DNA from 3 places in the Aliirhizobium cellulosilyticum genome. Region 1 is predicted to be linked to each of the others. Evidence: predicted binding sites of a transcription regulator. Region 1 holds the regulator's gene; each other region holds the start of a gene.

Region 1 (4,958 bases):
CGTTTCGTTTGCCGCGCTGCAGCGCAGATATGAAAAAGCCCGCGTCGAGGACGCGGGCTTTTCGAATGTCATTCTGCCTTCAGGAGAGCGGCCTTCCGGCCGACCATTCCTTAGCCCTTCAGGATCGAGCGGCCTGCATAAACGGCCTGCGGGCCGAGCATTTCCTCGATACGGATCAGCTGATTGTACTTGGCCAGACGGTCCGAACGCGAAAGCGAACCGGTCTTGATCTGACCGCAATTGGTGGCAACGGCGAGATCGGCAATCGTCGAATCTTCCGTTTCACCCGAGCGGTGCGACATGACGGCGGTGTATGCAGCCTTGTGGGCAGTCTCGACGGCATCGAGCGTTTCCGTCAGCGAGCCGATCTGGTTGACCTTGACCAGGATGGAGTTGGCAACGCCCATCTTGATACCGTCGCGCAGGCGGGCGGAATTGGTGACGAACAGATCGTCGCCGACCAGCTGAACCTTGGAGCCGATCTTGTCGGTCAGGATCTTCCAGCCTTCCCAGTCGTCTTCGGCCATGCCGTCTTCGATCGAGATGATCGGATACTTGCCAGCAAGTTCGGCCAGGTATTCAGCCATGGCAGCCGATTCCAGCGTGCGGCCTTCACCTTCTAGAACGTAATTGCCATCCTTGAAGAATTCGGTCGAGGCGCAATCGAGGCCGAGGAATACGTCTTCACCCGGCTTGTAGCCGGCCTTTTCGATCGACTTGACGATGAAATCAAGGGCTTCCGGCGCACTCTTCAGACCCGGCGCAAAGCCGCCTTCGTCACCAACGTTGGTGTTATGACCCTGTGCGCCCAGTTCCTTCTTCAGGACGTGGAAGATTTCCGAACCAACCCGCACGGCATCCTTCAGCGTTTCGGCGCCGACCGGCATGATCATGAATTCCTGGAAATCGATCGGGTTGTCGGCATGTGCGCCGCCATTGATGATGTTCATCATCGGAACCGGCAGAACATGTGCGCCAGCGCCGCCGACATAACGGTAAAGCGGCAGGCCAGCCGATTCGGCGGCAGCCTTGGCAACGGCCAGCGACACGCCGAGAATGGCGTTTGCGCCGAGACGCGACTTGTTCGGCGTGCCGTCGAGCGCGATCATCGTCTTGTCGATATGGATCTGGCTTTCGGCATCGAAACCGCCGATGGCATCGAAGATTTCCGTATTGACCGCTTCAACGGCCTTCTCGACACCCTTGCCGCCAAAGCGCTTGCCGCCATCGCGCAATTCGACAGCTTCGTGGGCACCCGTCGATGCGCCCGACGGAACAGCGGCGCGGCCCATCGAGCCGTCTTCCAGATAGACGTCAACTTCGACGGTCGGGTTGCCACGGCTATCGAGGATCTCGCGAGCGATAATATCGGTAATAGCAGTCAAGGGTCTCTCCTCAGAGTTAAGTCCATGCAGTCATTGAAAATGTATCACGTTCAATGACACGCCAATTACAGTGTTGGCGCTTTCTGCGCTTTGACAACGCTCAAGCGCTTTTTTGAAGTTCAGGCAGCCTTGGCCACCGCATCGAAAGCCATCAGCTTTTCCAGAAGCCGAGGCATGTCTTTCAGATGCACCATGTTCGGACCATCCGACGGGGCGTTGTCCGGATCTTCATGGGTTTCGATGAATACACCGGCAATACCCACTGCGACGGCCGCACGCGCCAGCGTTTCAACGAATTCGCGCTGGCCACCGCTGGAGCCACCCTGCCCGCCCGGCTGCTGCACCGAGTGCGTGGCGTCAAAGATCACCGGCGATCCGAGCGAAGCCATGATCGGCAACGAACGCATGTCGGAGACGAGCGTGTTGTAACCGAAGGAGGCGCCGCGTTCGCACAGCATCACGTTAGGATTACCGCTCTCGGTAAATTTCGCCTGGACGTTCTTCATGTCCCAGGGGGCCAGGAACTGGCCTTTCTTGACGTTGATCGCCCGGCCGGTCTTGGCGGCTGCGACCAGAAGATCGGTCTGACGCGACAGAAAGGCCGGGATCTGCAGGATGTCGACGGTTGGCGCAACAAGCCCGCACTGCTCTTCCGTATGGATGTCGCTCAGGACCGGGAAGCCGAATTCCTTCTTCAGGTCGGCAAAAATCTCCATCGCATTTTCAAGTCCGATGCCGCGCTTGCCGGAGATCGACGTACGGTTGGCCTTGTCAAAGGAGGACTTGTAGACCAGCCCGATGCCGAGCTTGCCGCAGAGCTCGCTCATCGTGCCGGCGATCATGAAGGCATGATCACGGCTTTCCATCTGGCAAGGCCCCGCGATCAGCGAAAGCCGGCCTGCATTGGAGAATACGACCTTTTTGTCGCCTTCGCCGACCGAAACTTCTGAATTGGGGGAGACTGCCATTCTACTATTCCTCGAAGCCGAACAAAACGCCTTGGCCGGGCGACGGCGACACGAGAACGCGACCATCCCGGCGAATGAATGCGACGTCATTAGCAGCAAGGATGATCTCTGTCACGGCCAGATCAAGACTGCGAAAGATCACGGCCTCCCCTACCAACCCGGCTGCCACCCCTTCGATAGGAAGACCGAAGTCATGCGCAATTTGCTCGCGCCTGAGAACGCGCACGGCTCCCGTTTCAGCCTGGAACACCAGTCCACCTTCAACTTCGATACCCGGCGCTCGCAGCACATTGTCAAAAAAGGCAACCGAAGCATGCGGATCATCACTTGCCAAAATGACTTCCTTCAAACCGGCAACCGAATTGGCATGGATACGCAATTCAGCCATATCCTGAGGGAAAGATACCAGCCGCTGGCAGGAGAAAGTAAAGAAATCAGCCGCACCATCCATCGCGGCAAAAGCAAGCTGGAAACGAGCTTCGACCTCGTCACCGTCCGGAGACTTTACAGCTCTGCCGAATTCGAGGGGCTCACCGCCGGAAATTCCGGCCGCGACATAATGCCGATGATCGTTCGACGCGTCTTCACTGGAGACCACGATGGCCGACAAGCCTTCACGTCCGCGGCGACCGCGATAAGCCAGATCGCGCTCGACAAAGACATTGCCTTTCTTGGCATGAGCCCCCGCCTTGCGCCTGTCCGCAACAGCCAGTGGCTCCAGATAGGTACCGTCTTCAAAAAAAACACAGGCATTGGCCGTACCGAAGGGATGCACGCCGTCAGGCGCGACAGTGAAACCCAAAGACGACAGCCGCTCGCGTGCCTTGCCGAGATTTCCAACAGGCAAAACGAGATGATCGATATTCCTAGCAGTCACACATGTCCCCCAGACTTCTGATCCGCTAGGCGTAGATTGGGCAGACCGCCGGGGAGCGCAAGTAGATTCCGACTGAGAACGTCATTCGGCATCCAAGAAACTGATTATATTGTCACGAAAATTTAAGGACTTGCGGAACACATATGGAACATATAGTGTTCGTTCTGCATTTGTTTCAAATCTGAAGGTGCGCCTCACATGCTGACTCGCAAGCAACAGGAACTGCTTTTGTTCATTCACGAACGGATGAAGGAGTCGGGCGTACCTCCGTCTTTCGATGAAATGAAGGACGCTCTCGACCTTGCGTCGAAGTCGGGCATCCATCGGCTCATCACGGCACTTGAAGAGCGCGGTTTCATTCGCCGTCTCCCCAACAGAGCGCGCGCACTCGAGGTCATCAAGCTTCCCGAAGCCTATGTTCCCACGCTGCAGCCGAAACGCGGTTTTTCACCGAGCGTGATCGAGGGAAGCCTTGGCAAGAAGCCGGCGACGCCTGCTGCCCCGCCTGTCTCCGCCAATGACAGCGCGTCTGCAAGCGTGCCGGTCATGGGCCGCATCGCCGCCGGCGTACCGATCTCGGCAATTCAGAATAATACCCACGACATTTCCGTCCCCGTAGAGATGTTGGGATCCGGCGAGCATTATGCGCTTGAAGTCAAGGGCGACTCGATGATCGAGGCCGGAATTCTGGATGGCGACACCGTCATCATTCGCAACGGCAACACCGCCAATCCGGGCGATATCGTCGTTGCACTCGTGGATGATGAAGAGGCCACACTCAAGCGCTTCCGCCGCAAGGGTGGCTCGATTGCGCTGGAAGCGGCAAACCCGGCTTACGAGACACGAATTTTTCCACCGGATCGGGTCAAGGTCCAGGGCAGGCTCGTCGGCCTCATTCGCCGTTATCACTGACACCGGAATTGTTGCCAACATCAGTTGGCGCTTCTGATCGATAATCCGTTCCTGCTTGATCTGAGACAGCAAACTGCGCCTCAAGACGGCCACTCGATTTTGGTTTGGAAATCCATTCCGGCAGATACGGGTCATAGAGATTGCGTCGCCAGTCGTATTGGCGATGAATGGTCCATGGGCGAACCGTGCCAGCCATTGCTGTCGTGACACTCCATTTTCCGGCTGCCGCCGCCCCGGAAAGATCGATTTCAATTGACCCTGTCTTGCGCAGGCTGGCGCCGCTCAGCATCGGGGTACCAGACCGACAGGAATGGAAACGCGCACGCGGCGCGATAACAAGGCCGGCAACGTCGCAAGCCGCTCCGGCATAACGGCCATCATCAACAACAACGACCAAAACACCTTCCGGTGACATGAATGCGCACCAGGCCTTGAGCTGACATGAGAATCTGACACTCCCTGCCTCCTTCATCAGTCGCTGCGCTTCGATCAGAACGTGTTCCGGAAGTCTTTCACTGGAAGAACCCGGCATATTTTTTAGAATTTCACTTTCCAACATCTCCGGCATAGCCAGCACTGGAAGCTGTCGCGCATACATCCACTGCCCATAGACGAACTCGGAGGGACGTTTCCTGTTGGCGGCAGCACGTTCTGCATCTCGATAAGCAACGAGGTTCCCATCTTCAGCGATGAGAAGACTTGATTGGGCGTGTTGCACCCCCACCCAGAACAGGGCCGCAGCGGTAAACAGGAAAGGTAAGCCCGAATAGCGAAGCCGTGTCCTGAGGAGCGTCAGTAGCAGAAAACCGCAGACCC
Region 2 (4,958 bases), 210 kb from region 1:
AGTCTTTTCAAGGAAGGGAAGAAAAGGACCTGCCTTCTACTCCTCGGACTTCATTCAGCTTAATCACTATTACAGCAAGTCCGAGCAGGATTTGAGGGAGAAGATTGAGAGAGGGCCAGCTTCGCCGGCATCGCGTCAGAGATATGAAGATCGCGTTCTATCTGCCGTCAGGAACATCGAATCCGAGACGGTGGTGGACACAGCGATGATCGAGTTTCTGGATCGCCGAGAGATACTTCCCGCATAGTTTAAGGCCATAGCGCCGAAGCAGGTCAGGTCAGAAATCTCTGATAAACCTCGCCAAGCCTGCGAACTTCACCCTCGATGCTGAAGTTCGTCTTGGCGTGGTGGAGGGCGCGGGTGGCTGCCTGCTGGCGGCGGGCATCATCGTAGATGAATTCGGCGGTTGCCGAGATCATCGCATCGAGGTCGGCGATGATGATCTTGCCGGTTTCCTCGTTGCCTGTAACGATCAACTCCGGAAACGCGCCGACATCGGTGGCGACAACCGGAACGGCGGCTGCCATCGCTTCCAGCGGAGTAAGCCCAAATCCTTCCCAGCGTTGCGGAGCAACGAAGAGATCGAGCGCGCGATACCAGTCATTGATATTTGCATGCTCGCCGACGAACAGGATACGGTCGGTAAGGCCAGCCTTGGCGACTTTGCCGATCAGTTGCTTTTCGTAGTCGAGATGCGGGCCTGTGGCGCGGCCGGCGACGATGGCTCTCCAGTCTGGCCGAGAGGGCAGAAGCGAAATCATCGTATCCACGAAGAGATCCGTGCCCTTCTGATGGCGGACGCGGCCGAAGCAGCCGACAAATTTCCTGTCCGGATCAAGACCCAGCGCGACGCGGGCGGCGGTTTTGTCTTTTGCCGGCGAAAAGCGCTCAGTATCGATACCGTGCATAACGACAGTGTTTGGTACGTCCAGATAGGCGGCGGTGCGCCCGCTGGTTGCCACGACGGCATCCATCTTCGAAATAAGCCATCTGGTCCAGCCGGTATGCCGGCGCTGTGAAGCCGACGTGAAGACGATCTTCAGCGGCATGCGAAGGATATCACGTAGAATAATGGCGGGCAGCATCTCGACATTGCGGCGTGCGTGCCAAACGCGCATTTTTCCGCTTCGTGGACGGCTCCAGAGCCGAAGCAGATCACGAAAGCGGATATGCGGGATGGTATCCGGCAGGCCCGGTCCAAGAGCCGCCACCTTGTAGCCAAGGGCGCGTTGAACAGGAACCAGCTGGATGATCGTACTTGTGACGCCGGACAGCCGCCGCTTGAAGTTAGGTGCTATGACCTCGACTTCACCGATATCGACGACTGCCGGATTGTGATGGATGTTATTCTGGCCCTCGGCCACGGCGATCAGCCCCAGGAAACGGAAAGGATCTCGTAGGCCTTGGAGCCGCCAGGCGCAACGACTTCGATTGATTCGCCTGCTTCCTTGCCGATCATGGCGCGGGCGATCGGGGAGGAGATCGAGATGCGACCGGCCTTCACGTCGGCTTCCTGATCGCCGACGATCTGGTAGGTCTTTTCCTCTTCGGTATCTTCGTCGACCAGTTTTACAGTGGCGCCGAACTTGACCTTGGAGCCGGACATCTTGGAAAGGTCGATGACTTCTGCGCGGGCTGTCAGGTCTTCCAGCTCGGTAATGCGCCCTTCGTTGTGGCTCTGGGCTTCCTTGGCAGCGTGATACTCAGCGTTTTCCGAAAGGTCGCCATGGGCGCGCGCTTCCGCAATCGCTTCGATGATACGGGGACGCTCCTCCTGCTGCCTCCAGCGCAGTTCTTCCTGCAGCTGGACAAAGCCGTTCTGCGTCATCGGTACCTTTTCAACCATTTTCTTGTCCTTCAGGGGCGTGCCCGCGGATGCCGCGAACACAAAAAGAAACAGGTTCCGGAGCGTAAACTTCGGAACCATCGCAACGTCAAAATGTAGGGTCACTATATCAGAATTTCGATGTCCCTTACGAGGAATTTCGAAACCATGCCATATCTCCCGCGTGCCGCATGTGATGTGAACCGCGCCCGTTTGTCAATCTCTTGACAGTGGCGATAGGAACATATAGTGAACATACGCAATGAAGAAATCGCTGAAAGAACGATTGGCGATCCTTTCGGATGCCGCAAAATATGATGCTTCCTGCGCGTCGAGCGGGACCGTGAGGCGTGATTCGTCGGCAAGCGGAGGGCTCGGTTCGACCGAAGGATCGGGTATCTGCCATGCCTATGCGCCTGATGGACGCTGTATCTCGCTTCTGAAGATCCTGCTTACCAACTTCTGCATTTACGACTGTGCCTACTGCATCAATCGTTCTTCCAGCAATGTGGAGCGTGCACGTTTTACGCCGGAAGAAGTGATCTGGCTTACGCTCGAATTTTACCGCCGCAACTATATCGAGGGGCTTTTTCTGTCTTCGGGGATCATCCGCTCCTCCGATCACACCATGGAGGAGATGGTGCGGATCGCCAGGGAGTTGCGGACGATCCATAACTTCCGCGGGTACATCCATCTGAAGTCTATCCCTGAAGCTTCTGCTCATCTGATCGAGGAGGCGGGGCTTTATGCGGATCGTCTTTCGATCAATATCGAATTGCCGACCGACGCCGGGATCGGGAAATTTGCACCGGAGAAGCAGCCGGCGAACATCCGTCGCTCAATGGGGAATCTGCGACTGAAGATCGAGGAAATGGCTGAGCCGACATTGCAGACCAAGCGACGGCGCAAATTCGCACCGGCGGGGCAGAGCACGCAGATGATCGTCGGGGCGGATGGTGCCTGCGATGCCACGATCCTTGGGACCAGTGCCAGGCTTTACGGAAGTTATGGATTGAAGCGTGTCTATTATTCGGCCTTCAGTCCCATCCCGGATTCGTCGAAAAAGCTGCCGCTGATCAAGCCGCCATTGATGCGTGAACACCGGCTCTACCAGGCCGACTGGCTCTATCGTTTCTACGGGTTCGACATTGAGGAAATTACGTCGGGACGTGATGGTGGAATGCTCGATCTCGATCTCGATCCAAAACTTGCCTGGGCATTGTCTCATCGCGATCGGTTCCCAGTCGATGTCAATCGTGCAGATCGCGAGATGTTGCTCAGGGTTCCGGGTTTAGGCACCAAAGCGGTCAACGGCATTCTGTCGTCTCGGCGGTTCCGAAAACTCAGGCTGGATGATCTGAAGCGACTGAACGTGTCGCTCCGGAAGATACAACCCTTTGTCATCTGTGACGGCTGGACGCCACACCGGCTGGTCGACCGGTCTGATCTTCGCGCCATGTTTCAACCCAAGCCGGAGCAACTGTCGCTGTTATGATGTTTCGCTATTCCTTGCGGGGGCGGGGCGATCTTGATGAATGGCGGGATGCGGCCCGGGGTTTCATGATGGCCGGAATTACGCCTGAATTCATCGAATGGCGGACGATGGACGATGCTGACGGCCTGTTCGGCTTCGACGACAACAGACTTCCGCAGCCGGCAAATCCGCCACCGAAAATCAGTGTGCAGCCTTCTTTCATCCGGTTGGCCGAGGCTGTTCTCTGCCATTCCGATCCAACCCGATTTGCACTTCTCTATCGGCTGCTGTTCAGGCTTTTCCATTCGCACGGTCTGCTCAACATGGCGACCGATCGTGATGTGGCCGCGGCGCGTCAGCTCGCGAAGTCGGTGGGGCGTGACTATCACAAGATGACGGCTTTCGTGCGCTTCAAGGAAATTCCGCTGGCGGAGGGGAAGGTGGGGCGGCGGCGCTTCGTGGCGTGGTTCGAGCCGGATCACTTCATCGTCGCTCGTGTGGCGCCCTTCTTTCAACGGCGATTTACCGACATGGACTGGTTGATTGCCACGCCCAAGGGGTCGGCTTCCTGGGATGGCGACGAATTGAAGGTGAACGACGATCCTGCACCAAGGCCAGATCTGCGTGATGAGATCGATGATCTTTGGCGCACCTATTATGCTTCCATCTTCAATCCGGCGCGATTGAAGGTGAAGATGATGATGGCCGAGATGCCGAAGAAATACTGGAAGAACCTGCCCGAGGCGGAACTCATTCCCGGCATGATCGCCAAAGCAGAGGCAGATGTGCTTGAAATGGCCGTCAAGCAGGCGAGCGAGCCTTTGCCGTTCCATCATCGCATACAGGAGGCCGCGGCGAGGGTGCCGACACAGCCCCTTCCTGCTGTGGGAACACTCGCTGCGGTCAGCGAAGCTGCACGCTCCTGCACGCGTTGCGACATCCATTGCCTAGCAACCCAGACAGTGTTTGGAGAAGGGCCAGCGAATGCAGATGTGATGGTGGTCGGCGAACAGCCCGGCGACCATGAAGATCTGGCGGGGAGGCCGTTTGTAGGTCCTGCTGGAACGCTATTCGATGAGGCGCTGAAGCTCGCTGGGATTGAGCGCGACAGGCTTTATGTGACCAATGCAGTGAAGCATTTCAAATATCAGCCACGTGGGAAAAGGCGTATCCACCAGAAGCCTAATATGGGGGAGGTTCGGCAATGCCGCTGGTGGCTGCGCCAAGAACTGGAACTGGTAAAACCGAAACTTATCATTGCAATGGGGGCGACGGCACTCTTCGCTTTGACCGACATGCGGCAGAAGCTGGCAGATGTTCGCAGCGAGCCAATCGCAATGGAAGAAGGCAAGACGCTATTCGTTACCGTTCATCCATCCTACCTACTGCGTATTGTTGATGAGGATTTGAAAGAGAAAGAGATTGCCCGTTTTCGCGAGGATTTCGCGTCGGTGAAACGGCTCATGTGAGCTGCAATCAGGTTATCAACAGGCGCATGCTGCATTGCGGTATCGTTTCGGAGCGTAAATGGTGCAATGCGAGACATAGCGGCGAGAAAATCCAGCCGTTGGTTTTTACCTTTTAACGTTCCCGTCGAGTGCTTCAAGACAGGTGGAAAATTCACCCTTAGCGTTGTTCCCGGACCAACCCCTGGAGGTG
Region 3 (4,958 bases), on a different contig from region 1:
TGGGCTCGGTCATGGCCGAAGCAATCGAAAGCACCAGCGGAAATCAGGCTTTCCAGAACGCGGCGGTTGATCTGCTTGGGGTCGATCCGCATGCAGAAATCCTCGATGCCGGCGAAAGGCTTGTCGCCGCGAACTTCCGTGATGTGCTCGACAGCCGATTCACCGACGCCTTTGATGGCGGCGAGTGCATAATAAATCTTCGCCTCGCCCGTCTCGAAATGGCGGAACGAGGTCTGAACCGACGGCGGGAAAACCTTGATACCGAGACGGCCGGCATCCTCGCGAAAATCGTTGAGCTTTTCGGAGTTGGCCATATCGTAGGTCATGGTCGCGGCGAGGAACTCGACCGGATAATGCGCCTTCATATAGGCCGTTTGGTAAGAGACGATAGCGTAGGCTGCGGCGTGAGACTTGTTGAAGCCGTAGTTGGCGAACTTGGCGAGCAGTTCGAAAATGTTCTTCGCCTGCGGCTTCGATACGCCGTTCTTGACGGCGCCATCGACAAAGCGCTCGCTCTGCTTGTCCATCTCCTCCTTGATCTTCTTACCCATGGCGCGGCGCAGAAGATCGGCCTCGCCGAGCGAATAACCCGACAGGACCTGGGCGATCTGCATGACCTGTTCCTGGTAGACGATAACGCCCTGGGTCTCCTTCAGCAGGTAGTCGATCGACGGATGAACCGATTCGACCTCCTCCTCGCCATGCTTGCGGGCATTGTAGGTCGGGATGTTTTCCATCGGACCCGGACGATAGAGCGCCACAAGCGCGATAATGTCTTCGATACAGTCGGGCTTCATGCCGATCAGCGCTTTGCGCATGCCGGCACTTTCCACCTGGAACACGCCGACGGTTTCGCCGCGCGACAGCATTTCATAGGTCAGCTTGTCGTCGAGCGGTATTTTGGCCAGATCGACATGGATGTCGCGCTTGCGGCAGAAATCGACCGCCGTCTTCAACACGGTCAGCGTCTTCAGGCCGAGGAAGTCGAATTTGACCAGACCGGCCTGCTCGACCCATTTCATGTTGAACTGGGTGACCGGCATGTCCGAGCGCGGGTCTCGATACATCGGCACCAGTTTCGACAGCGGGCGATCGCCGATGACGATACCGGCGGCGTGGGTCGAGGCGTGACGGTACAGGCCTTCGATCTTCTGGGCGATATCGAGAAGACGGCCGACGACCGGCTCCTTGTCCACCTCTTCCTGGAATTTCGGCTCTTCCTCGATTGCCTTGGAGAGCGGTGTCGGGTTGGCCGGATTGTTCGGCACCAGCTTGCAGATGCGGTCGACCTGGCCATAGGGCATTTCCAGCACGCGGCCGACGTCGCGCAATGCCGCGCGCGCCTGCAGCGAACCGAAGGTAATGATCTGCGCCACCTGCTCTCGGCCATATTTCTGCTGCACGTAGCGGATCACCTCTTCGCGGCGATCCTGGCAGAAGTCGATGTCGAAGTCGGGCATCGAGACCCGTTCCGGATTGAGGAAGCGTTCGAACAGAAGCGAGAAGCGCAGCGGATCAACGTCGGTGATGGTGAGCGCGTAAGCGACGAGCGATCCTGCACCGGAACCACGGCCCGGACCGACCGGGATATTGTGCTGCTTCGCCCATTTGATGAAGTCGGCAACGATAAGGAAGTATCCCGGAAACTTCATCCGTTCGATGATCGACAGTTCGAAATCGAGACGTTCGCGATAATCCTTCTCGGTGAAACCGGCACTCAGCCCAAGTTCTTCAAGCCGATGATCCAGCCCCTCGACCGCCTGGCGGCGAAGCTCGGCGGCTTCCTTGCGTTCGTCCTCCTCCGGATGATCACTGACGCCGGTGAAACGCGGCAGGATGGGATTGCGTGTCTTCAGGATGAAGGAGCAGCGGCGGGCGATCTCGACGGTGTTTTCCAGCGCTTCGGGCAGGTCAGCGAAAAGCTTCGCCATTTCGGCGCGGCTTTTCAGGTAATGATCCGGTGTGAGGCGAAAGCGGCTGTCGTCGGAAACGATCGCGCCATGGGCAACCGCCATCAGCGCATCATGGGCATCGTAATCAGCCTTGGAGGGAAAAAAGGCCTCGTTGGTCGCGACCAACGGGATATCGTGCTCATAGGCGAGATCGACCATGCGATGCTCATGGCGGCGATCATAATTGCCGTGTCGCTGCAGTTCGAGATAGAGCCTGTCGCCAAACAGGGTTTTGAGGCGCAACAGTCTTTCGACAGCCAGTCCCGCATGCCCTTCCTTGAGCGCCCGATCCACCGGGCCGGAAGCGGCACCGGTCAATGCGATCAGACCTGCAGTGCCAAGCTCATCCAGCCAGGAGGCGCAAATATGGGTTTCGCTTACCCCTTCGCCGCCGAGATAGGCCCGGCTGACGAGATCGACCAGCCGTTCATAGCCTTCGGCATTGGCGGCGAGGAGAACGATGGCGGGCAGCTTGGCGAGCTGGTTGCCGCGACGATCCTCTTCCTGGTCCTGCATGTCGATCGACAGCTGGCATCCAATGATCGGCTGCAGACCGTCTCCCGTCGCCTTTTGGGCGAATTCAAGTGCAACAAACAGATTGTTGGTATCGGTGATGGCGATCGCGGGTTGATTGTCCGCGACGGCCTTGCCGAGGACCTTCTTGAGCGGAAGCGCACCTTCGAGCAGCGAGTAGGCCGAATGCAGGCGCAGATGGACGAATTGCGGGGTCTCCCCGAGGATTTCGTCTGCCGATCCTGTCTTTGCCTGTTCCGCCATGTCTATCGCCGTACCTGTGATTCAATCGCTCTATTTTCAAGCGCACGACGGCTCAAGTCCAGTTTTGAATTCACCGGTCAACGGTTTTCGGCAGCGAACTCCAGAGGCGGCAGCGCCCGGTGCGGGCGCCGAAGCAAGGTTACATGGCAATCATCAACATCGACAGCGTGGCGACGAAGGTTGCGATGGACGCGAAAGCGGCAATATCACGAAGAAGGTCAGTCATCGTTGTCTCCCGTGTTCGTTATGTTTTTAATTTGTTCTCTTTTTGTACGGGAGTCAATAACAGAACAAAAAGGAAACGAATTTTGCGCCATATCCCCGCCCCGATAGTAAACACTTTCCTAAAGCGGACAGACTTGAAGGCGGATTTCGCCCTCGGTACCTGGGCTTTTTTGTTTCGGTAGGGGCACGTCGGGTGCCTCGAATTGAATTTTTTTCTATGTGACGCTCGGCGTGTCCCGTTCGGTGTGTTTTTCGGCGCAACTCCGGTCCGTCAGCGGCGGTTGGGCGTCCGGCAGGATTGTGCGACACACGCACGCCTTATTCAGGGGCCGGCCATTTCTGCGCAGCCCGTCTGATCTGCATGCATAAGGGCGGGTCACCCGGTCACTGGTTCCGCCTCGCCTGTTATGCGGACCGGTGTAGCCGAAGCGGCACGGGGCATTGTAGGCACGGGCTTTGAGTGCGGGATGGAAGATTGATAAATGGTTGGGATTGTTGGAGCGGGAGGGAGAAACGTCCCCGGGCGTGAATAGCCCCTCTCTCGCAATTTCTGAAACCTAGTCTTTGGCTAAGATTTCGACATTGCTTTCTCTCCCGCAAGGGGAGGGAAACAATCGCGGCGCTAAACAAATCAACGTCTTAGCCAAAAGGCTAAGTGCTAAACTTCTTAAGGAGAGGCAAGGTCTCCGAGCCGTTACTACCTCACAGTTGATAGCAGGAGCCAAGCAATCCTCAGAACTCCACCACTTTGCCGGCTTCCAGCGTCACACGACGGTCCATACGGGCGGCGAGTTCGTGGTTGTGGGTGGCGATCAGGGCAGCAAGGCCGGACTGGCGCACCAGGGCTTCCAGCGCGTCGAAGACGTAAGATGCGGTTTTCGGGTCGAGATTGCCGGTCGGTTCGTCGGCCAGAAGCACGCGGGGCGCATTGGCGACCGCGCGGGCGATCGCGACACGCTGCTGCTCGCCGCCGGAGAGTTCCGCCGGGCGATGTTCGGCGCGATGGCCGATGCGCATGTAATCTAGAAGCTGTGCTGCCCTCTCCTTCGCCTCGGCCTTGGACAGGCCGCCGATCAGCTGCGGCATCATGATATTCTCGATCGCCGAGAATTCCGGCAGGAGATGGTGGAACTGGTAGACGAAGCCGATTTCCGAGCGACGGATGGCGGTGCGCTGGTCGTCCGGCAAATCGTTGCAGGAGCGGCCACCGACAAAGACTTCGCCACTATCTGGATGTTCGAGCAGGCCTGCCAGGTGAAGGAGCGTCGACTTGCCTGTACCCGAAGGCGCTACGAGTGCGACGATCTCGCCGGTTCTCAGCTCGAAATCGGCGCCTTTCAGAATAGAAAGCGTCGTTTCTCCCTGGCCATAATGACGTTCGACATTTGCAAGCTTCAATACGGATTTACGCGGTGCCATGAGGTGATGGGATCCTATTCGTAGCGAAGCGCCTGGACAGGATCGAGCCTGGAAGCTCGCCATGCCGGGAAAATGGTGGCGATGAAGGATAGGACCAGCGCCATGGTGACGACGGAAACGGTCTCGCTGACACTCATTTCAGCGGGCAGTTCGCTCAAGAAATAGAGTTCCGGGTTGAACAGAACTGTGCCGGAAAGCCAGGAAAAGAACTGCCGGATACTTTCGATATTGAGACAGACGACAACCCCGAGGACGACGCCCGCAAGCGTGCCGACAAGACCGATCGCTGCCCCCGTCATGAAGAAGATGCGCATGATTGCGCCGGAACTTGCTCCCATGGTGCGCAGGATGGCGATGTCGGAGCCTTTGTCCTTTACCAGCATGATCAGGCCGGAAATGATGTTCAAGGCAGCGACAAGCACGATCAGCGTCAGGATCATGAACATGACGTTGCGTTCGACCTGCAGCGCGGAGAAGAAGGTCTGGTTGCGCTGGCGCCAGTCGGTGATGAAGATCTGACGGCCGGCGGCCTCCTCTATCTTCGGGCGCAGCTCATCCACGGCTTCCGGGTCGTTGATGAACAGC

Evidence for each region. Region 1 encodes LexA, which represses DNA repair genes until DNA is damaged. Its sites were predicted from a motif close to TGTTCNNNNTGTGTTCNG; they were not measured.
Region 2: a site for LexA is predicted at 2,064-2,081, ahead of GGE33_RS04715 (putative DNA modification/repair radical SAM protein). Genes of this name have one in related genera too.
Region 3: a site for LexA is predicted at 2,977-2,994, ahead of dnaE (DNA polymerase III subunit alpha). Genes of this name have one in related genera too.

What each region holds. Positions count from the first base shown of each region.
Region 1 covers NZ_JACIGW010000001.1:1,210,497-1,215,454, reverse strand. Annotated here, with positions in the region: gene eno (phosphopyruvate hydratase) at 111-1,385, opposite strand; gene kdsA (3-deoxy-8-phosphooctulonate synthase) at 1,505-2,353, opposite strand; gene GGE33_RS05670 (VOC family protein) at 2,358-3,230, opposite strand; gene lexA (transcriptional repressor LexA) at 3,429-4,142, shown strand; gene GGE33_RS05660 (ComEC/Rec2 family competence protein) at 4,123-4,958, opposite strand, start outside.
Region 2 covers NZ_JACIGW010000001.1:999,073-1,004,030, forward strand. Annotated here, with positions in the region: gene GGE33_RS04700 (glycosyltransferase family 92 protein) at 1-247, shown strand, start outside; gene GGE33_RS04705 (glycosyltransferase family 4 protein) at 273-1,364, opposite strand; gene greA (transcription elongation factor GreA) at 1,370-1,846, opposite strand; gene GGE33_RS04715 (putative DNA modification/repair radical SAM protein) at 2,088-3,320, shown strand; gene GGE33_RS04720 (UdgX family uracil-DNA binding protein) at 3,320-4,768, shown strand.
Region 3 covers NZ_JACIGW010000005.1:59,430-64,387, forward strand. Annotated here, with positions in the region: gene dnaE (DNA polymerase III subunit alpha) at 1-2,729, opposite strand, end outside; gene GGE33_RS19630 (ABC transporter ATP-binding protein) at 3,687-4,373, opposite strand; gene GGE33_RS19635 (lipoprotein-releasing ABC transporter permease subunit) at 4,388-4,958, opposite strand, start outside.